Regions from separate parts of the Streptomyces sp. NPDC005811 genome, predicted to be linked through region 2. Evidence: riboswitches for the same ligand, from Rfam matches in the RefSeq annotation. Region 2 holds a riboswitch; each other region holds the start of a gene.
The links. A riboswitch is a leader RNA that binds a small molecule or an ion and turns the genes downstream of it on or off. The one in region 2 is predicted to bind cobalamin.

Region 1 (5,209 bases), on a different contig from region 2:
GGGCAGGTTGCCGAGTTCGCCGGGGACGTCGACGTCGGCGTGGTCGAGGCCCAGGGTGCCGCTCGGGGTGCCGACGTAGAGGTTGGGGGTGAGCCAGACCGCGTCGCCGGGGTCGAGGGTGCCGTGCGTCACGCGGTCGAGGCGGCGTACGACGGTGTCGGCGGAGTGGGCGGCGCCGGAGATCACGGGGCCGACGACGGCGTGGGAGCCGTCGCCGGCGAGGCCGTAGGTGCCGGGGCGCAGGGTGGCGAGGTGCCGGGTGAGGGTCACCTGGCCGGCGGCGGTGCCGTGCACGGTGAGCCGGGGTTCGGTGGGCAGGGGACGGCCGGGCGGCGCCTTGAGTGCGGCGTCGCTGGCGAGCCGGCCGGCGGCGACACTGGCGGCGCCGGCGGCCAGGGCTGCGGTGACGGCGGCGGCCGTCGCGGTGACAGTGCGCACCTGTCCAGTGTCCTGGCCATTCCTCTTCACGGCCAGTGGGGGCAGGGGCGGGGGTGAGGTGAGGTGGGGGTGCGGGAAGGTCCGGCACCGCCGCTATGCACCGCCGTGGCTGGGCACCGCCGCGGCGGGAAGAAAGCACCGGCTGGAGAGGGGACGGCCGGAGTGGGGACTGCGGGACGAAGGCACCGGCCGGAGAGGTGGCGGCCGAGCCGAAACGGGGGGCCGGGGTGCGGGAGGGTTCGGCACCGCCGGTGTGCGCCGCCGTGGCTGGGCGCCGTCGCGGCGGGAAGACGGGACCGGCTGGAGAGACGGCGGCGGGACGAAGGGACCGGCCCGGAGATAGAGCGCGGCGGGAAGACGGGACCGGCCGAAGAGAAGGCGGCGGGACGAAGGGGACGGGCGGAGAAATGGCGGAGGGACGGCGGCTGCGCCGGAGCGGCGGGGACTGGGGCGGGAAGTGCGGCGTCGCGGCGGAGGAGGCCGCTGTCGGCCGTGACCGGGCGTCAGCGTTGGCCGTAGCCCCGTAGGCGGGTGGCTGCCTCTGTCACCTGGGCCCTTGTCAGGAGGGTCGGGGTGTGGCCGGGGACCGAGGATGCGGTGAGCCAGAGGTGGCACATCCATTCCAGCTGGGCCGTTCGGTCGAACGCCTCGTCGAGGGTGGCGCCGTAGGTGAGGGTGCCGTGGTTCTGAAGGAGGCAGCCGGTGCGGTCGGTCAGGGCGCGCAGCGCGTGCGCGGCCAACTCCTCGGTGCCGTACGTCGCGTAGGGGGCGACCCGGACGGGGCCGCCGAGGGCGCCGGCCATGTAGTGGACGGTCGGGAGCTCGGTGACGAGGGTCGAGACGGCGGTGGCGTGCACGGCGTGGGTGTGGACGATCGCGCGGGCGTCGGTGTGGCCGTACACGGCGAGGTGCAGGGGCAGCTCGCTGGTCGGGACCAGGGTGCCGCGGACCTGGCGGCCGGCGAGGTCGACGCCGGTGATGTCGTCGGGGGTGAGGCGGTCGTAGGGCACGCCCGAAGGGGTGACGAGCACGGTGTCGCCGACCCGTACGGAGACGTTGCCGGAGGTGCCGACGACCAGGCCGTCGGTGACGGTGCGGCGGGCCGTCGCCACGAGTGCCGTCCAAGCCTGTCGTTCGTCGCTCAGCTGTTCGCCCATGCCCCGATCCTGCCACCGAGTGACAAGAGTCTCCCCGGCGGGCGCCGCGGCCCGGCCATACCGGGGTCGGCAGGCGAACATAGTGACGACGCCCACATCAAGACACCTTGACGCCCATCCCAGTTCACCTTCCGTTCATTCAGGTTACTTAACTTCAACGAACCAATGACTTCGAACGATTGCCTGGGTAAATGGAAAACTTCTCGCTGATCCTCGCGATTGTGGTGGTCACCGCACTCGCGTTCGATTTCACGAACGGTTTCCACGACACCGCCAACGCGATGGCCACGACCATCTCGACCGGTGCACTCAAGCCCAAGGTCGCGGTGGCCATGTCCGCCGTGCTGAACCTTGTGGGCGCCTTCCTCTCGGTGGAGGTCGCGAACACGATCTCCAAGGGTCTCGTCGACGAGACCGGCATCCGTCCCGAGGTCATCTTCGCCGCCCTGGTCGGCGCGATCCTCTGGAACCTGCTGACCTGGCTGGTGGGTCTGCCCTCCAGCTCCTCGCACGCCCTCATGGGCGGCCTGATCGGCGCCACCATCGCCTCGGCCGGCATGGGCGCGGTGCACGGTGACGCCCTGGTCACCAAGGTCCTGATCCCGGCCGTCGCGGCCCCGATCGTGGCGGGCGTCGCCGCGATGCTCGCGACCCGGCTGTCCTACACGCTGGGCAGGAAGGCCGACGGCAAGGCCGCGGCGAAGGGCTACCGCGCCGGCCAGATCGCCTCGGCCGGCCTGGTCTCCCTGGCGCACGGCACGAACGACGCGCAGAAGACGATGGGCATCATCACCCTGGCCCTGGTCGCGGGCGGCGCCGTCGCCCCCGACTCGGACCCGCCCACCTGGGTGATCCTCTCCGCCGGCCTGGCGATCGCGCTCGGCACCTACCTCGGCGGCTGGCGCATCATCCGCACCATGGGCAAGGGCCTGACCGACCTTCAGCCGCAGCAGGGCTTCGCCGCCCAGACCAGCGCGGCGACGGTCATCCTGGCCTCCTCCCACCTCGGCTTCTCCCTCTCCACCACGCACTCCGTCTCCGGTTCGGTGATGGGCGCGGGCCTGGGCCGCAAGGGCGGTGTGGTCCGCTGGTCGACGGCGACCCGGATGTTCGTGGCCTGGGGCCTGACGCTCCCGGCGGCCGCCCTGGTGGGCGCGCTGGCCGAGTCGGTCACCGACCTGGGCGACTGGGGCACCGCGGTCGTCGCGGTCTTCCTGATCGCCTCCAGCGCCGCGATCTGGAAGATCTCCCGCCGCGAGGTCGTGGACGCCTCGAACGTCAACGCGACCGAGGAACCGGCCGGTGTGGTCACCACGGCGATCGCGGCCGTCACCCCGCCCCCGGCGGGCACGGTCGCCGAGGACCTGACGGCCACCATCCCGTCCCCGGCCGCCACGGCCACCGCCACCGCCACGACCGAGCCGACGGCTCCGGCCGCCTGAGCCCCGCCCATCCGGTACGCACACCCGGTACGAAGGAAGAGAATCAGCATGGACATCGACTGGGCGGCCCTGGGCTCCGTGTTCGGCGTCAGCCTCGTGGTCACGGTGGGCCTGGTGGCCCTGTTCACCCTCGGCGTCATGGGCCTGTCCCGCCAGGAGCGGGCCACCGCGGAGGGCGGCTCGGCCGGCCTCGCGGTGACGGGGGCGTACGTGTGCTTCGCGGCCTGCGCGGCGGCGGTGGCGTACGGGATCTCACTGATCGTGGTCTGACCCACCCGCAGGACACCCCGGGGTGCGGGACGGTTCGCCGTCCCGCACCCCGTTCTCGTGCGCCCGCGGACTCCCCCGCGCACCGGCCCGTGTGGGGTTCTGCACACTCTCCCCGCGCAGGTCAACGGCAAGTTGACGGCCCTTCCAGGGGCGTGGTGGACTGCCGGGGCCATGTACGGCGGCAGAAGAGGAAGCCGGTGAGAATCCGGCGCGGTCCCGCCACTGTCACCGGGGTAGGTAGCCCCGGGAGCCAGGAACTCTCGCCGCCGTCTCGTCGAACCAGGGCGTGGACACCCTGAGTGAGGACATACCGCCATGCTCGCCTGCCGTTCGAGAGCCTGCCCGGCTCCCAGGTACAGCCCAGGACCGCTGCCCGCCCCCACGGCCGGCTGAGCCGATGCGAGCCGATCGCGTCTTCGCGTACGGCGCCGCCGCCGGCCTCCTCGGTGACCTGCTCCTCGGCGATCCCCGCCGGGCGCATCCGGTCGCCGCGTTCGGGCGGGCCGCCGGTGCCGTGGAACGGCTGCTGTGGCGGGACCACCGGGGACACGGCACCCTGCACACCGCCGTGTGCGCGGGTGGGGTGGTCATGCTGGGGACCGTGGCCGAGAAGGCCGTACGCCGCTCCCCCGCCGCCTCCGTCGCCCTGACCGCCGCCGCCACCTGGGCCGTGGTCGGCGGGACCTCGCTCGTCCGTGAGGCCCGGACCGTCGGGCGGGCCCTGGAGGCGGGGGACGTCGAGGCGGCGCGGGCCCGGCTGCCGCATCTGTGCGGGCGGGACCCGCAGGCGCTCGACGCCGACGGGATCGCCCGGGCCGTCGTGGAGTCCGTCGCCGAGAACACCTCCGACGCCGTCGTGGGGGCCCTGGTGTGGGGCGCGCTGGGCGGGGTGCCGGGGCTGCTCGGGTTCCGGGCCGTCAACACCCTGGACGCGATGGTGGGTCACCGCTCCGCCCGGTACCGGCGGTTCGGGTGGGCCTCGGCCCGGCTCGACGACCTCGCCGGCTGGCCCGGGGCCCGGCTGACCGCCGTACTCGCCACGCTGGCCGGGGACGATCCGCGCGGGGCCGTACGGGCCTGGCGGCAGGACGCGGACCGGCATCCCAGCCCCAACGCCGGGCCCGTCGAGGCCTCGTTCGCGGGGGCCCTCGGGGTGCGGCTGGGCGGGACGCTGTCGTACGGGGGCCGGGTCGAGCACCGGCCCGTGCTCAACGGGGAAGGACGCGCCGTCGCCACGGGCGACATCGAGCGGGCCGTACGGCTCTCCCGGCGCGTCGGGCTGCTCGCGCTCGGCGTCTGTGTCGCCGGGCGCCTCATCGCAAGGGGGCACAGGTCATGAGCGGGGGTCTCCTCGTCGCCGGCACCACCTCCGACGCCGGCAAGAGTGTCGTCACGGCCGGGATCTGCCGGTGGCTGGTCCGCCAGGGCGTCAAGGTCGCGCCCTTCAAGGCGCAGAACATGTCGCTGAACTCCTTCGTGACACGGGAGGGCGCCGAGATCGGGCGGGCGCAGGCCATGCAGGCCCAGGCCTGCCGGGTCGAGCCGACCGCGCTGATGAATCCCGTGCTGCTCAAGCCCGGCGGCGAGCAGAGCAGTCAAGTGGTGCTGCTCGGCAAGCCGGTGGGCGAGCTGAGCGCGCGCGGCTATCACGGCGGGCGGCAGCAGAGACTGCTCGGGACCGTGCTCGACTGTCTCGCCGAGTTGCGGGGCACGTATGACGCGGTGATCTGTGAGGGGGCCGGTTCTCCCGCCGAGATCAATCTCCGGCGGACCGACATCGTCAACATGGGGATCGCCCGCAACGCCGGGCTCCCCGTCCTCGTCGTCGGCGACATCGACCGCGGCGGGGTCTTCGCCTCCTTCTTCGGGACCGTCGCCCTGCTCTCCCCCGAGGACCAGGCG
Region 2 (5,209 bases):
GGCCATGTGGGCGGCGTCTCCGAGGAGATCCTCGACAGCCTCGCCGCCGCGCTCCAGCTCGACGATGTCGAACGCGCCCACCTGACCGCCCTCGTCCGCGCGGCCCATGCCCCGCGCCGAGCCTCCGACCGGGACGGCGGGACCTCGTACGTCCGCGACAGCCTCCAGCAGATCCTCGACGCCATGACCGGCGCCGCCGCCTTCGTGCGCAACGCCCATCTCGACGTGCTGGCCACCAATCGGCTCGCCCGAACCCTGTACACGGACGCGCTCGACACCACCGGGCAACCGCCCAACCTGGCCCGCTTCGTCTTCTGCGACCCGCGCGCCCGCCGCTTCTACCGCGACTGGGAGCGCATCGCCCACGACGCCGTCGGCAGTCTGCGCACCGAAGCCGCCCGCGCCCCCGGCAACACCGACCTCGCCGACCTCGTCGACGAACTCGTCGCCCACAGCCCCGAGTTCGCCCTGCGCTGGGACGCACACGACGTCGAGTACTACCGCAGTGGACGACAGTGCTTCCACCACGCCGCCGTCGGCGATCTCGACCTCGACTACGACGCCCTCGAAATCCCCGCGGATCCGGGCTTGACGATCGTCACCTACACCCTGGCCTCGGCCGCACCCCACGCCGACGCGTTCCGTCGGCTTCGCGAGCACGGCTCGGCCGCCGCCGAGGAGCCGACATCGGCCTGAACGCGGTTCCCGCGCCGGTGCGTTGCTCCCCCGGTCGGCCGCAGCTTCTCCGGGGCCAGGCAATCGGCGCTGTACGCGACGGCCGGGGGGCGCGTCACCGCGGTGCTTCCCACCCGATGAGACGGCTTCGCTCCGGTCGCGGCGCTCGTGCAAGTCCCAGTACAGGGGTGCGATCTGCTCGGGCGTGGCCCACGGGATTTCCCCGGGGCCGCCCTGTCCGATCCACGTGCCTGATCGTCACGTGCGCCGCGAGGACGCCGCTGTCGGCAGGCTCGTTGTGCAGGTTGATCACCCGGTTGCGCAGCGCGCCGCCCGCACGTCGATCGAGCCGAAGCGGGCACGGGCCGCGTCCAGGGCGGCGGTCAGGGAGGGGCGGTCCAGTACGTCCGCGGGGAAAGCGGCGGCCGTGACGCCTTCCTCGCCGAGCAGGGCGACGAGGTCGTCCAGCTTCTCGGGCGTGCGGGCGATGGCCAGACCCATACCGGGGCCGGCGCCGACGCTGGCGAGAGTGGGCACGATCAGATCTCTTCCGTGAGGAGGGGAAGGGGCGCGCCGACGCCGAGCGCAACCGCGATCTCGTCCTCGACGCGGCCCGCCGCCTCTAGGCCACCGACGGGCTCGGCGTGTCCATGGCCTCCGTCGCCCGCGAGGCCGGCGTCGGCAAGGCCGCCCTCTCCCGCAGGTTCGCCACCCGCGAGGAGCTCATCACCGCCATCACCGCCATCACCGCCGCCTTTCGCGGACCGCATGGACGCCTACGCCGCCGCCGCCGTCACCGAGGCCCTCGCCGACCCCGACCCCGACCCCTGGGACGGCTTCTCCCACTGGCGGACACCCCGACGCCCACCAGCCTGTACCGGTCCATGGTCCGGCTCGGTCGCCCGCTGCCCGGCCGCAGGCCCTGACGCGCGGCCGGACGGTCAACGGCCGCTCGCGGCAGCGGTCCTGTGTGTACGCTGGCCCTGCAGCTGGTTCGCCCTGCCCGCCAGGCAGGCGCGTCGCAAGAGGGAACCCGGTGGGAATCCGGGACTGCCCCGCAGCGGTGAGCGGGAACGACCGCCGTCATACGCACTGGGTCCGGACGCAACGGACCTGGGAAGCGACGGCCAGTAGGTGCCTCGTGACAGAACGAGGCGTGCCCGTGAGTCCGAAGACCTGCCACTGCCCGTGCGCGGACCGCCGTGCGCGGAGATCCCGGTGACCTCGTGGGCGGGTCGGCGTACACAGCGGGCGGGCACGCGAGTCGTGACTCGTCCGGTCTGTCGTCCCTTCGCGTCCGCGCTCCACCTGGGTCGCTCTCGTCCAGAGCTCGCGAAGGAGAGTTTCGTGACAGCCAAGTCCGCGGCCGTACGGGCCACGGTCCACGGTTACCCCCGGCAGGGACCGAACCGGGAACTGAAGAAGGCGATCGAGGGCTACTGGAAGGGCCGCGTCAGCGCCGGCGCCCTCGCCGAGACGGCCGCCGGCATCCGCCGCGCCAACTGGCGTGAGCTGGCCGACGCCGGCGTCCATGAAGTCCCGACCGGCGACTTCTCGTACTACGACCACGTCCTCGACACCAGCGTGATGGTCGGCGCGATCCCCGCACGGCACCGCGCGGCCGTCGAGGCCCATCCCCTCGACGGGTACTTCGCCATGGCCCGCGGCACCCAGGACACCGTGCCGCTGGAGATGACGAAGTGGTTCGACAGCAACTACCACTACCTCGTGCCGGAACTGGGCCCGGACACGGTGTTCGCGGCCGACTCGACGAAGCAGGTCGGTGAACTCGGGGAAGCCCTGGCGCTCGGGCTGACCGCCCGGCCCGTCCTCGTCGGCCCGGTCACCTACCTGCTGCTCGCCAAGCCCGCTCCGGGCGCCCCGGCCGGCTTCGACCCGCTCACCCTCCTGGACCGGCTGCTCCCGGTGTACGGCGAGGTGCTCGCCGACCTGCGGGCGGCCGGCGCCGAGTGGGTGCAGCTCGACGAGCCCGCCCTGGTCCAGGACCGCACCCGGGCCGAGCTGGACGCCACCGCCCGCGCCTACCGTGATCTGGGCGTCCTCACCGACCGGCCCCGGCTGCTGGTCGCCTCCTATTTCGACCGGCTCGGCGAGGCGTTGCCGGTCCTGGCGAAGGCCCCGGTGGAGGGGCTCGCCCTCGATTTCACCGGGGCCGCCGTCGCGGACCTGGATGCCCTGGCCGCCGTGGGCGGCCTGCCCGGCAAGCGCCTGGTCGCCGGGGTCGTCAACGGCCGCAACATCTGGGTCGACGACCTGTCCGCGTCCCTGGCCACCCTGGGCACCCTGCTCGGGCTGGCCGACCGCGTCGACGTCGCCGCCTCCTGCTCCCTCCTGCATGTCCCGCTGGACACGGCCGCCGAGCGGGACATCGAGCCGCAGATCCTGCGCTGGCTGTCCTTCGCCCGGCAGAAGACCGCCGAGATCGTCACCCTCGCCAAGGGCCTCGCCCGGGGCACCGACACGATCGCCGCCGAACTGGCCGCCAACCGCGCGGTCCTGGCCTCCCGGGCGGCTTCGCCGATCACCCACGACCCTGCCGTCCGGGCGCGTACGGCGGCCGTCACGGCGTTCGACGCCCGCCGCTCCCACCCCTACCGCCAGCGCACCGCCGCCCAACGCGCGCACCTGAGGCTGCCGTTGCTGCCCACCACGACCATCGGCTCCTTCCCGCAGACCGGCGAACTGCGCACCGCCCGCGCCGAACTGCGCGCGGGCCGGATCGACACGGCCGGATACGAGGAGCGCGTCAGGGCCGAGATCCAGGAGGTGATCGCCTTCCAGGAGAAGTCGGGCATCGACGTCCTCGTGCACGGCGAGGCCGAACGCAACGACATGGTCCAGTACTTCGCCGAGCAGCTCACCGGCTATCTCGCCACGCAGCACGGCTGGGTCCAGTCCTACGGCACCCGCTGTGTACGCCCGCCGGTGCTCGTCGGCGACATCTCGCGCCCCGAGCCGATGACGGTGCGCTGGACGTCGTACGCCCAGTCCCTCACCGACCGCCCGGTCAAGGGCATGCTCACCGGGCCGGTCACCATGCTCGCCTGGTCCTTCGTCCGCGACGACCAGCCCCTGGGCGAGACCGCCCGCCAGGTCGCCCTCGCCCTGCGTGACGAGGTGAACGACCTGGAGACGGCCGGGACTTCGGTCATCCAGGTCGACGAACCCGCACTGCGCGAGACCCTGCCGCTGCGGGCCGCCGACCGCCCGGACCACCTGGCCTGGGCGACGGAGGCGTTCCGCCTGACCACCTCCGGCGTACGGCCGGACACACAGATCCACACCCACATGTGCTACGCCGAGTTCGGCGACATCGTCCAGGCGATCGACGACCTCGACGCCGACGTCATCAGCCTGGAAGCGGCACGCTCGCACATGCAGGTCGCCCGGGAACTGGCGGCACACGGCTATCCACGGGAGGCCGGGCCGGGCGTGTACGACATCCACTCCCCGCGCGTACCGAGCACGAAGGAGGCCGCCGACCTGCTGCGCACCGGCCTCAGAGCCATTCCCGCCGAACGCCTGTGGGTCAACCCCGACTGCGGGCTGAAGACCCGCGGCTGGCCCGAGGTCCGCGACTCGCTGGAGCACCTGGTCGCAGCCGCGCGGGAGGTACGCCGGGAGCTGTCCACGGACTGACGCGGGCGGTCGGCGACGGCCCGGTCCCCGGCGGACACGGACTGACGCGGGCGGCGGACCGTCCTTTCCCCGGTTCGGCCGGCCCCTTTTCGCGGTACGCCGGACGAGGACGGCGTACCGCCAGGGCGGCGATGCTCACGGGTGTCGCCGCCTGCTCGGTGCCGCCTGCTCGGTGCCGCCGACACGGGAAGCGAGGAGGCGCGGGAAGCGGGCAGCGGGAAGCGGGCAGCGGGAAGGCATGCGACTCCGCCGCCCCGCGCGCCGACGGCCTGGCCGGCCTGGCCGACCCCGTACGGACCCCGCGCGGACCCCGCTGGGGGGCTCGGGTCGTACGACGTCGACGACGCGGCACGGCACGGCCTCGGTGGCGCGTGCCCGTCAGGAGGCCGACGCCGGGCCGCCGGGGCCGCTCAGCGTTCCGGCGGGCAGTCCGACCTCACGTTCGACCGTTTCCCAGACGAGCCTGGTCACATCGCCGTAGGACTTCTCGGCACGCATGGAGATCTGGACGAGGACCCCGTCGAGCAGCACGAGAATCCGGAAGGCACTCGCGCGGGGGTCGGTCAGCCGGAAGACGCCCTCGTCACGTCCGCGGGCGAGCAGGCCCGTCAGCAGGTCCAGGCCCTCCACCATCCGCCGGTCGACTTCCTTCGCCAGCTCGGGACGGCGCGGGGCCGCCACCCAGGCGCTCATCCAGACACGTGCGTAGCGCAGCGGCGCGTCGAGCTGGCGTGCCACCAGTCCGCACAGGCCCGGAAGGGCGGGAAGCGACTCGATGATCGAGCGCAGCTCGTCGTGTTCGGCCCCGGTGAACTGGGCGAACGCCTCCACGATCAGTTCGTCCATGGAGGCGAAGTAGTGATGGACCAGCCCC
Region 3 (5,209 bases), on a different contig from region 2:
GCGCCGCTCGTCCGAGTCGGGAACGTGCGCCTGGACGAAGCGCAGGGCCTCCTCCTCGCTCAGTGGTTCCAGCTCCACGATCGCGGCGGCGGTGCTCTCCAGGGGACTGTGCGGCCGCGAGGCGATGACGAGCGGCAGTCTCTCCTTGTGCGCGCGCTCGATGGCCTTGCGGATGATGTTGTCCCGGTTCTGCTGGAGGCGCTCGTCGAGGAGGGCCTCCTCCAGACCGTCGGCTATCACCACCGGCTTGTCATCGGCGAGCAGTTGCTTCCAGACCCGGTCGTTCTTGCCGCGGGCCAGGACGCCCTGGGGTGCCTCCTCGGCGAAGCGCTGCCGGGCCAGGCTCTGGAAGTCCAGGTCGGCATCGCCGTCCACGTCCCGCAGCCGGATCGGCACGGGCACGGCGTGCTCCCGGGCGAGCAGTTCGCAGAGCCGCACCAGGACCGCGGTCTTGCCCGCACCCACACCGCCGACGAGCAGATAGGGTCTGCGCGTGCCGCGGTCCCGCAGCCGTTGGGCGATGACCTCGGCGATCGCCTCACGGCCCACGATCCCTGCGACGTCCTGGCCGGCGGTGAGCACCAGCCGGCGGGGATCCCTGCGAACCTTGGTGAGGTAGCGGCGTTTGGTCCAGCTGTACCAGAAGAACAGGAACAGCGCGGCTGCGATCGAAGCGGTCAGGACCGGGCCGAGGAGGTTCAGAAGGTCCTTGAGCCCCTTGTTCCCCTCGCGCGCATCGCCGAAGCCGGTCGTGTCGCCCGTGACGGCGGTGTACACGTCGTCCCCGCACCAGGCGAGGATCGCCAGGAAGGCGATCAGCCAGATGAGTCTGGTGAGGTTGCCGTAGGAGAACCACCGGTGCCAGGTCTTGGGGCGGGTGACGCCACGGCGGGCTTCCAGACGGATCGTCAGGCGGTGCCAGCGGGCGAGGAGTACGCGTCTGACGCCGTGCCCGGCCCGTCTGAGATGCAGCGTCGCCATCGGCGCGTTGCTGGGCCGCTGCTTGCCCCGGGTGTGACGGACGACCCTGGTCATCTTGTGCTCTCCCTCCGAGAGCTTTCCTCGGGACGGGGGACCTGCGGGCACCGGCACCTCCTTCCATGGAATCACTCCCGCCACACCCCGCAACCCGGGCGCCTCCAGGGAAAATCGGGAGGTCTGCGCGCGCGGCTCCGGCAGACTCGGGGTCATGGACATCGTGATACGGCGGGCGGAGCCCGGTGAGTACGAACCGCTCGGCGACATCACCGCACAGGCCTATCTCCAGGACGGCCTCCTCGACTACGGCGAGGGGGACGAGTATCTGCCGGTGCTGAAGGACGTCGCCGCGCGCGCGGCCGCCGCGGAGGTGCTCGTGGCCGTGGACGGTGACCGGCTCCTCGGCGGTGTCACCTTCGTCGCCGGCCCCGGCCCCGTCGCCGACATCGCGCGGCCCGGCGAGGCCGAGATCCGTGCGCTCGCGGTCGCGCACGACGCGCGGGGCCGGGGTGCCGGGGAGGCTCTCGTACGGGCCTGTCTCGACCGGGCGCGGGCCACCGAGGGCTGCACGGCCGTCGTCCTGTCGACCCAGCGCAGCATGCACACCGCCCACCGGATCTACGAACGTCTCGGCTTCGTCCGTACACCCGGGCGGGACTGGAATCCCGTGCCGCATCTGGACGACGTCACTCTCCTCACCTATGAGTTGACACTCTGACACCACCCCGACACAACATCTGGGGGTGGCGTGACAGGCGAGCACAAGATGTATGCTCATGCTCGTTGTCGCCGCAGGGGAATCCGGTGCGAATCCGGAACTGTCCCGCAACGGTGTACTTGTGCATGTCTGTGCACGAGCGTCAGTCCGAGGACCTGCCGACAGCGCGCCCGGCCGTCCCGGTCCGGGTGCCTTGACGTCCGGGTCTCGTGGAGTGGGCCGGTGGACGCGACGCCGCGCGCGCTCGTGTTGCTGCCCCCTGCCCTCCGCCAGGCCCCCTGCCGAGCGAGGGAGAGCCCCACGTGACCATCGCGCCAGTCGATCCGGCCTCAGTCATCCAGCCGGACACCGACGGTCCCGGTACCGCGCTGCTGCGGACCCTGACCGAGCTGACCGCCGACCTCCCCGACGCCGACCCCGGGCGGGTCGCCGCCGCCGCGCTGCGCGGCCGGTCGGCGCGGGCGGACGAGACGGAGCTGCGCGAGCTGGCCACGGAGGCGGCCGCCGGCCTGATCTCCGAGGACCCCGCCTACTCGAAGCTGGCCGCCCGGCTGCTGACGGTCTCCATCGCCGCGGAGGCCGCCTCCCAGGGGGTCACGTCCTTCACTTCGTCCGTCGCCGTCGGCCACCGCGAGGGGCTCGTCGCCGACCGCACCGCCGACTTCGTACGGCTGCACGCGGCCCGGCTGGACGCGCTGATCGACCCGTCCGCCGACGACCGCTTCGGCTACTTCGGGCTCCGCACCCTCCACAGCCGCTATCTGCTGCGCCACCCCCTCACCCGGAAGGTCGTGGAGACGCCCCAGCACTTCCTGCTGCGCGTCGCGAGCGGTCTCGCCGAGGACGACACGGCGCGCGCCGTGGACGAGGTCGCCGCGCTCTACGGGCTCATGAGCCGGCTCGACTACCTGCCGTCCTCCCCCACCCTCTTCAACTCCGGCACCCGGCACCCCCAGATGTCGTCCTGCTACCTCCTCGACTCCCCGCTGGACGAGCTGGACTCGATCTACGACCGCTACCACCAGGTCGCCCGGCTCTCCAAGCACGCCGGCGGCATCGGGCTGTCGTACTCCCGCATCCGCTCGCGCGGTTCGCTGATCCGCGGCACCAACGGGCACTCCAACGGCATCGTGCCGTTCCTGAAGACCCTGGACGCCTCCGTCGCCGCCGTGAACCAGGGCGGGCGGCGCAAGGGCGCGGCCGCGGTCTACCTGGAGACCTGGCACTCCGACATCGAGGAGTTCCTGGAGCTGCGCGACAACACGGGTGAGGACGCCCGCCGTACGCACAACCTGAACCTGGCGCACTGGATCCCGGACGAGTTCATGCGGCGGGTGAACGCCGACGGGCAGTGGTCGCTGTTCTCCCCCGCCGACGTGCCCGAGCTGGTCGACCTGTGGGGCGAGGAGTTCGACGCCGCGTACCGCGAGGCCGAGAACAGGGGCCTCGCGAAGAAGACCATCCCCGCCCGTGATCTGTACGGCCGCATGATGCGGACCCTCGCGCAGACCGGCAACGGCTGGATGACCTTCAAGGACGCGGCCAACCGCACCGCCAACCAGACGGCGCTGCCCGGCCATGTCGTCCACTCCTCCAACCTCTGCACGGAGATCCTGGAGGTCACGAACGACGGCGAGACGGCGGTCTGCAACCTGGGTTCGGTGAACCTCGGCGCGTTCGTCGACCCGACGAGCGGCGATCTCGACTGGGAGCGGCTGGACGCCACCGTCCGCACCGCCGTCACCTTCCTGGACCGGGTCGTCGACATCAACTTCTACCCGACCGAGCAGGCGGGCCGGTCCAACGCCAAGTGGCGTCCGGTGGGCCTGGGCGCGATGGGCCTCCAGGACGTCTTCTTCAAGCTGCGGCTGCCCTTCGACTCCGCCGAGGCGCGCGCGCTGTCGACGCGGATCGCCGAGCGGATCATGCTCGCCGCGTACGAGGCCTCCGCCGACCTCGCCGAGCGCGGTGGCCCGCTGCCGGCCTGGGAGAAGACCCGTACCGCGCAGGGTGTGCTGCACCCCGACCACTACGGCGTCGAGTTCACCTGGCCGGAGCGCTGGGCGGCGCTGCGCGCGCGGATCGCGAGGACGGGCCTGCGCAACAGCCTGCTGCTCGCCATCGCGCCGACCGCCACCATCGCCTCCATCGCGGGCGTCTACGAGTGCATCGAGCCGCAGGTGTCCAACCTGTTCAAGCGCGAGACGCTGTCCGGCGAGTTCCTCCAGGTCAACTCGTATCTGGTGCAGGACCTCAAGGAGCTGGGCGTGTGGGACGCGCGCACCCGGGAGGCGCTGCGCGAGTCCAACGGCTCGGTGCAGGACTTCGCGTGGATCCCGGCGGACGTACGGGCCCTGTACCGGACGGCGTGGGAGATCCCGCAGCGCGGTCTGATCGACATGGCCGCGGCCCGCACCCCGTACCTGGACCAGTCCCAGTCGCTCAACCTGTTCCTGGAGACGCCGACCATCGGCAAGCTCTCCTCGATGTACGCGTACGCCTGGAAGTCGGGCCTGAAGACGACGTACTACCTGCGCTCGCGTCCGGCGACCCGGATCGCCCGGGCCGCCCAGGCGCAGACCCCGACCACCATTCCGGTGCAGCAGACGGCCGACCCCGACGCCGTCGCCTGCTCCCTGGAGAACCCCGAGTCCTGCGAGGCCTGCCAGTAATGCCCAGCAACAAGAACCTGCTCGACCCCGGCTTCGAGCTGACGCTGCGTCCCATGCGCTACCCGGACTTCTACGAGCGCTACCGGGACGCCATCAAGAACACCTGGACCGTGGAGGAGGTCGACCTCCACTCGGACGTCGCCGACCTCGCCAAGCTGTCCCCGATGGAGCAGCACCTGATCGGCCGGCTGGTCGCCTTCTTCGCGACGGGCGACTCGATCGTGGCGAACAACCTGGTGCTGACGCTGTACAAGCACATCAACTCCCCCGAGGCGCGCCTGTACCTGAGCCGGCAGCTCTTCGAGGAGGCCGTCCACGTCCAGTTCTATCTGACCCTGCTGGACACCTACCTGCCCGACCCCGAGGACCGTGCGGCCGCGTTCGCCGCCGTGGAGAACATCCCCTCCATCCGCGAGAAGGCGGAGTTCTGCTTCAAGTGGATCGACGAGGTGGAGAAGCTGGACCGGCTGGAGAGCACGGCCGACCGCCGCCGCTTCCTGCTGAACCTGATCTGCTTCGCCGCGTGCATCGAGGGCCTGTTCTTCTACGGCGCCTTCGCGTACGTCTACTGGTTCCGCAGCCGGGGTCTGCTGCACGGTCTCGCCACCGGCACCAACTGGGTGTTCCGGGACGAGACCATGCACATGAGCTTCGCGTTCGACGTGGTCGACACGGTCCGCAAGGAGGAGCCGGAGCTGTTCGACGAGCAGCTCCGGCAAGAGGTCACCGACATGCTCCGGGAGGCCGTCGAGGCGGAGTTGCAGTTCGCGCGGGACCTGTGCGGCGAGGGGCTGCCGGGCATGAACACCGATTCGATGCGGCAGTACCTGGAGTGCGTCGC
Region 4 (5,209 bases), on a different contig from region 2:
CGAGCGAGCCCCCGTCGTCGAAGCGGGCCCGGCGCAGGGAGTCGTTCATCGCGGGCGGGACGAAGGTGACGCGGCTGGTCACGTGACAGTTCCTTCTGGAGTGGGCAGCGTGCCCAGGAAGCGTATGTGCGGGCGGTCCCCGGGGGCGGTCCGGGTGACGGCGGCGCGGACGCCGTACACCTCGGCGATCAGCTCCTCGGTGAGGACCTCCTCCGGGGTGCCGCCCGCGACCACACGGCCGCGCCGCAGCACGAGCAGCCGGTCGCAGTACATCGCGGCCAGGTTGAGGTCGTGCAGGGCGACCACGCTGGTCAGCCGGAGTTCGGTGATCAGGTCCAGCAGGGCGAGCTGATGCTGGATGTCGAGGTGGTTGGTGGGTTCGTCCAGCAGGAGTTCCCGGGGCTGCTGGGCGAGGGCGCGGGCGATCTGGACGCGCTGGCGCTCCCCGCCGGACAGGGTCCGCCAGGGGCGGGCGGCCTTGTCGGCCAGACCGGTGCGGGCCAGCGCGGAACGGACGGCCTCCTCGTCCTCGGCGGAGGCGGGCGCCCAGGCCCTGCGGTGCGGGACCCGGCCGAGGCGTACGACGTCGAGGACGGTCAACGCGACCTGGGTGTCCGCCTGCTGCTCGACCACGGCCACCCGCCGGGCGACGGCACGGCGCCCCACCCGCTCCAACGGGCGCCCGTCGAGCGTGACGGCGCCGGAGGCCGGGGCGAGGACACCGGCGAGCAGCCGCAGCAGGGTCGACTTGCCGGAGCCGTTCGGGCCGAGCAGCCCGGTGACGGTCCCGGGGCGCGGGGCGAGGCTCACCCCGTCCAGGATGAGGGTCCCGTCGGCCGACCGGCTGACGCGGTCGGCGCGCAGGCCGTCGTCGGCGAGGTCGGGGCCGCTCATCGGGTGTCCCTGCCCCGGTAGAGGACCAGGACGAACGCCGGGACGCCGATCAGCGAGGTCATCACGCCCACCGGCACCTCCTGCGGGTCCAGCAGGGTGCGGGCCAGGGTGTCGACCCAGACCAGGAACACCGCCCCGGCCAGCGCGGTCGCCGGCAGCAGCCGGGTGTGCCCGGGACCCGTCAGCGCACGGGCGGCGTGCGGCAGCACCAGCCCGACGAAGCCGATCGCCCCCGCCGAGCCGACCAGCACCGCCGTCAGCAGCGCGGTGACGCACAGCAGCACCAGCCGGGTACGGGCCACGCGCACCCCCAGCGTGGCGGCCGCGTCCTGCCCGAACGCGAAGGCGTCCAGCGTGCGGGCGTACCCCAGACACACGGGCAGCGCCGCCGCCAGCACCGCCAGACACAGGCCGACGTCCGTCCAGTCGGCCCCGCCGAGCGAGCCGAGCAGCCAGAACAGCACCCCGCGCGTGGTCTCCGCGTCGGCCGCCGTCATCACCACGAAGGAGGTGACCGCCGAGAACAACTGCATCGCGGCGACCCCGGCCAGCACCACCCGGTCCGTGGTGCCCCCGAGGCCGTGACTGAGCATCAGCACCAGCACGAACGACACCACCGCGCCCACGAACGCCCCGCCCGACACCGACACGGCCCCGCCGCCGACCCCGAGCACCACGACCACGACCGCACCGGTCGAGGCCCCCGAGGAGACCCCCAGGACGAACGGGTCGGCAAGGGGATTGCGCAACAGCGACTGCAGGACCGCGCCGCACACGGCCAGCCCGGCCCCGCACACCGCCGCGAGCAGGGTGCGCGGCAGCCGCAGATTCCATACGATCCCGTCCCGGATCGGCGACAACCGCCCCTGTCCCCAGCCGAGATGGGCCGCCACCGTCGCCCATACGTCACCGACGGCGATGTCCGCCGGGCCGATGGTGATCGCCACCGCGACGGAGCCGCCGAGCAGCGCGAGCCCGGCCGCCCACAACAGCGCGCGCCGCAGCACCACCGGGACCGCGGCCGAGGCCTGCGGGACCGCCGCCGTCGGGACGTCGCTCACCCCGCGAGGCCGTACGCGCGCAGCGCCGCCGCCACCTTCTCCACGCCCTCCACGGTCCGGATCGTCGGGTTCATGGCCTGCCCGGACAGCAGCACGTACCGTTTCTTCCGCACGGCGGTCATGGTCCTGGTGACGGGATCGGACTCCAGGAACGCGATCTTCTTCGCCGCGGTCTCGGCGGTCTGCTGCCGGCGGGTCAGATCGCCGACGACGAGGACGTCGGGGTCGCGGTCGGCGACGGTCTCCCAGCCGGCCTGGGGCCACTCCTCGTGGGTGTCGGCGAAGGCGTTCTCCGCCCCGACCTCCCGGGTGATCACGCCGGGCGCGCCGCAGCAGCCCGCCAGGTAGGGGGACCGGGAGTTGGCGAACCAGTACAGGACGGTGACGCCCCGGGCGTCCAGGCCCGAGGTGGCCTTGCCGAGCCGCCCCTTCAGCTCGGCGACGAGCGCACGGCCGCGCTCCTCGACGCCGAAGATCCGCGCCAGGTCGGTGACCTCGCCGTAGATCGCGTCCATGGTGAGCGGCTCGGTGCGCGAGCCGTCGCCGTCGCCGCTGTTGTCCTTGCCGACGCAGTCGGCGGGGGAGAGGTACGTGGGCACGCCGAGCTTGTCGAACCGCTCGCGGGTGGCGACCCCGCCGGTGCCGAGGGTGGAGGCGAAGGAGGCGGCGACGAAGTCGGGTTCGGCGTCCAGCACCTTCTCGAAGGAGGGGGCGTCGTCGGCCAGCCGCCGTACCTTCGCGGCGGACTTCTCCAGCCCCTCGGCCACCGGGTCGGTCCAGGTGGCGGTGCCCGCCATCCGGTCGGCGAGGCCGAGGGAGAGCATGATCTCGGTGGTGCCCTGGTTGAGGGAGACGGCCCGCCGCGGAGGACTGTCCACGCGCACCTTCTCCCCGCAGTTGTCGAGGGTGACGGGATACCCGGCCGCGGTGTCCTCGGCGGCGGAACCGCCGGAACCGCCGGAACCGGCCGAACCGGCGCATCCGGTCAGCAGCAGGGCGCCGGCCAGGAGCAGGGGGAGGGTGGGACGGACGGGGCGTGCGAGCGGCACGGAACATCCTTCGGCGTCGAGGGCTCATGCGCGAAGCCCGGTCGTGCGGTTGCTCCCCCGGCGTCCTTGCGCCGCCGGAGGCCGCCAGCAGGTCTTCGGACTCGGGGTCACCCGGACGGGGCGCCTTCCCGGACCGTTCGCCGTCCAGTGGCCGTTGCCCCGCCCGTCGCCCTCACCGCTGCGCGTCAGCTCCGGATTCGCACCGGATTCCCTGACCCGTCGTGCGTACGCGTACGCACAGGGGTACGACTGGCTTCGGCAAGCTACCACAGGGCCGACGGACGGTCCCACGTCGCTGATCAGCCGCATGTGCAAGCTATGAGGGCTTCTTCACATGGCACAAGCTGGCTGTGGCGCGACATATGAATGGAATATGCGTTTGTGCGCATCCCCGGCGCGGGTACGGTCACCCGGGAGGTGGTGGCCCATGAGCCGAGGCGCGGGGCACGGCGCGGAACTCCTGCTCGCCGGTGATCTGGCCCGGCCGGCCCGGCTCACCGTGGCCGATCTGCTGACCTGGCCCCAGCGGCGGGCGGCGGTCAGCTTCGAGTGCGCCACGAGCGGTGTCCAGCACCACCGGTTCACCGGACCGCTCCTGCACGACGTGCTGTCGGCGGCCCGGCCCGGCTTCGATCCCGCCCGGCGCAAGGACCGGCTGCGGTTCCTGATCGCCGTGCACGGGGCGGACGGCCATCACGCCGTGCTGTCGTGGGCCGAGATCGACCCCGACTTCGGCAACGCCGCCGTGCTGCTGGCCACCACCATCGACGACACCCCGCTCGACGGGGCCGGACCCCAGCTGGTCCTGCCCCAGGACCGCTGCGGCGCCCGGCACATCAGCGGGATCGACACGATCCGCGTGGACGGCGGCTACACCCCCTGGAACTGAACGCGAAGGGCGCCCGGGACAAGGCCCGGGCGCCCTCGCTCACTTCAGGGTCGGTTCAGGATCAGACCAGGTCGAACCGGTCCAGGTCCGAGACCTTGGCCCAGGCCGCGACGAAGTCCTTCACGAACTTCTCCTTCGCGTCGTCGCTCGCGTAGACCTCGGCGAGGGCGCGCAGCTCGGAGTTGGAGCCGAAGACCAGGTCGGCACGGGTGCCGGTCCACTTCAGGTTGCCCGCGTCGTCACGGCCCTCGAAGGTGTGCTGGTCCTCCGAGGTGGACTTCCAGGTCGTGCCCAGCTCGAGCAGGTTGACGAAGAAGTCGTTGGTCAGGACGCCCGGGGTGTCGGTGAACACACCGTGCTTGGAGCCGCCGCTGTTGGCGCCGAGGACGCGCAGACCGCCGACGAGGACGGTCGTCTCGGGGGCGCTCAGGGTGAGCAGGTTCGCCTTGTCGAGCAGCAGGTACTCGGCCGGCAGGCGGGTGCCCTTGCCGGTGTAGTTGCGGAAGCCGTCCCAGGTCGGCTCCAGCGCGGCGAACGACTCGGCGTCCGTGTGCTCGTCGGTCGCGTCGACACGGCCCGGCGTGAAGGGGACCTCCACGTCGACGCCGGCGTCCTTGGCGGCCTTCTCGACCGCGGCGGCACCGCCGAGGACGATCAGGTCGGCCACGGAGACCTTCTTGGCGCCGGTGTTGAACTCGGCCTGGACGCCCTCGATGACGCTGAGGACGTGACGCAGCTCGTCGGGGTTGTTGGCCTCCCAGGAGCGCTGCGGCTCCAGGCGGATCCGGGCGCCGTTGGCGCCGCCGCGCTTGTCGCTGCCGCGGAAGGTGGAGGCCGACGCCCAGGCGGTGGAGACCAGCTGGGAGACGGTCAGACCGGAGGCGAGCAGCTTGGCCTTGAGGGCCGTGACGTCGGCCGCGTCGATGGCCTCGCCCTCGGCCTCGGGCAGCGGGTCCTGCCAGATCAGGGTCTCCGCGGGGACCTCGGCGCCGAGGTACAGCGACTTCGGGCCCATGTCACGGTGGGTCAGCTTGAACCAGGCGCGGGCGAACGCGTCGGCGAACTCGGCCGGGTTCTCGTAGAAGCGGCGCGAGATCTGCTCGTAGACCGGGTCGAAGCGCAGCGACAGGTCGGTGGTGAGCATGGTCGGCAGCTGCTTCTTCGACGCGTCGTGCGCGTCGGGGATGATCGCCTCGGCGTCCTTGGCGACCCACTGCTTGGCGCCGGCCGGGGACTCGGTCAGCTCCCACTCGTACTCGAACAGGTTCTTGAAGAACCCGTTGCCCCACTGGGTCGGCGTGGCGGTCCAGGTGACC

Region 1: another riboswitch for cobalamin. It lies ahead of ABZ490_RS24720 (cobalamin biosynthesis protein); the one in region 2 lies ahead of metE (5-methyltetrahydropteroyltriglutamate--homocysteine S-methyltransferase).
Region 3: another riboswitch for cobalamin. It lies ahead of ABZ490_RS43415 (ribonucleoside-diphosphate reductase subunit alpha); the one in region 2 lies ahead of metE (5-methyltetrahydropteroyltriglutamate--homocysteine S-methyltransferase).
Region 4: another riboswitch for cobalamin. It lies ahead of ABZ490_RS15835 (ABC transporter substrate-binding protein); the one in region 2 lies ahead of metE (5-methyltetrahydropteroyltriglutamate--homocysteine S-methyltransferase).

What each region holds. Positions count from the first base shown of each region.
Region 1 covers NZ_JBEXXK010000023.1:62,471-67,679, forward strand. The annotation lists gene ABZ490_RS24700 (alpha/beta fold hydrolase) at 1-438, opposite strand, end outside; gene ABZ490_RS24705 (class II aldolase/adducin family protein) at 942-1,595, opposite strand; gene ABZ490_RS24710 (inorganic phosphate transporter) at 1,787-3,037, shown strand; gene ABZ490_RS24715 (hypothetical protein) at 3,086-3,307, shown strand; cobalamin riboswitch at 3,446-3,588, shown strand; gene ABZ490_RS24720 (cobalamin biosynthesis protein) at 3,705-4,646, shown strand; gene ABZ490_RS24725 (cobyric acid synthase) at 4,643-5,209, shown strand, end outside.
Region 2 covers NZ_JBEXXK010000065.1:51,763-56,971, reverse strand. The annotation lists gene ABZ490_RS44360 (helix-turn-helix transcriptional regulator) at 1-696, shown strand, start outside; gene ABZ490_RS44355 (hypothetical protein) at 985-1,212, opposite strand; gene ABZ490_RS44350 (TetR family transcriptional regulator) at 1,326-1,601, shown strand; cobalamin riboswitch at 1,649-1,874, shown strand; gene metE (5-methyltetrahydropteroyltriglutamate--homocysteine S-methyltransferase) at 2,023-4,335, shown strand; gene ABZ490_RS44340 (TetR family transcriptional regulator) at 4,714-5,209, opposite strand, start outside.
Region 3 covers NZ_JBEXXK010000062.1:22,170-27,378, forward strand. The annotation lists gene ABZ490_RS43405 (ATP-binding protein) at 1-1,035, opposite strand, end outside; gene ABZ490_RS43410 (GNAT family N-acetyltransferase) at 1,190-1,696, shown strand; cobalamin riboswitch at 1,742-1,874, shown strand; gene ABZ490_RS43415 (ribonucleoside-diphosphate reductase subunit alpha) at 1,999-4,368, shown strand; gene ABZ490_RS43420 (ribonucleotide-diphosphate reductase subunit beta) at 4,368-5,209, shown strand, end outside.
Region 4 covers NZ_JBEXXK010000013.1:25,713-30,921, reverse strand. The annotation lists gene ABZ490_RS15850 (histidine phosphatase family protein) at 1-82, opposite strand, end outside; gene ABZ490_RS15845 (ABC transporter ATP-binding protein) at 79-894, opposite strand; gene ABZ490_RS15840 (iron chelate uptake ABC transporter family permease subunit) at 891-1,901, opposite strand; gene ABZ490_RS15835 (ABC transporter substrate-binding protein) at 1,952-3,004, opposite strand; cobalamin riboswitch at 3,073-3,273, opposite strand; gene ABZ490_RS15830 (molybdopterin-dependent oxidoreductase) at 3,432-3,893, shown strand; gene katG (catalase/peroxidase HPI) at 3,955-5,209, opposite strand, start outside.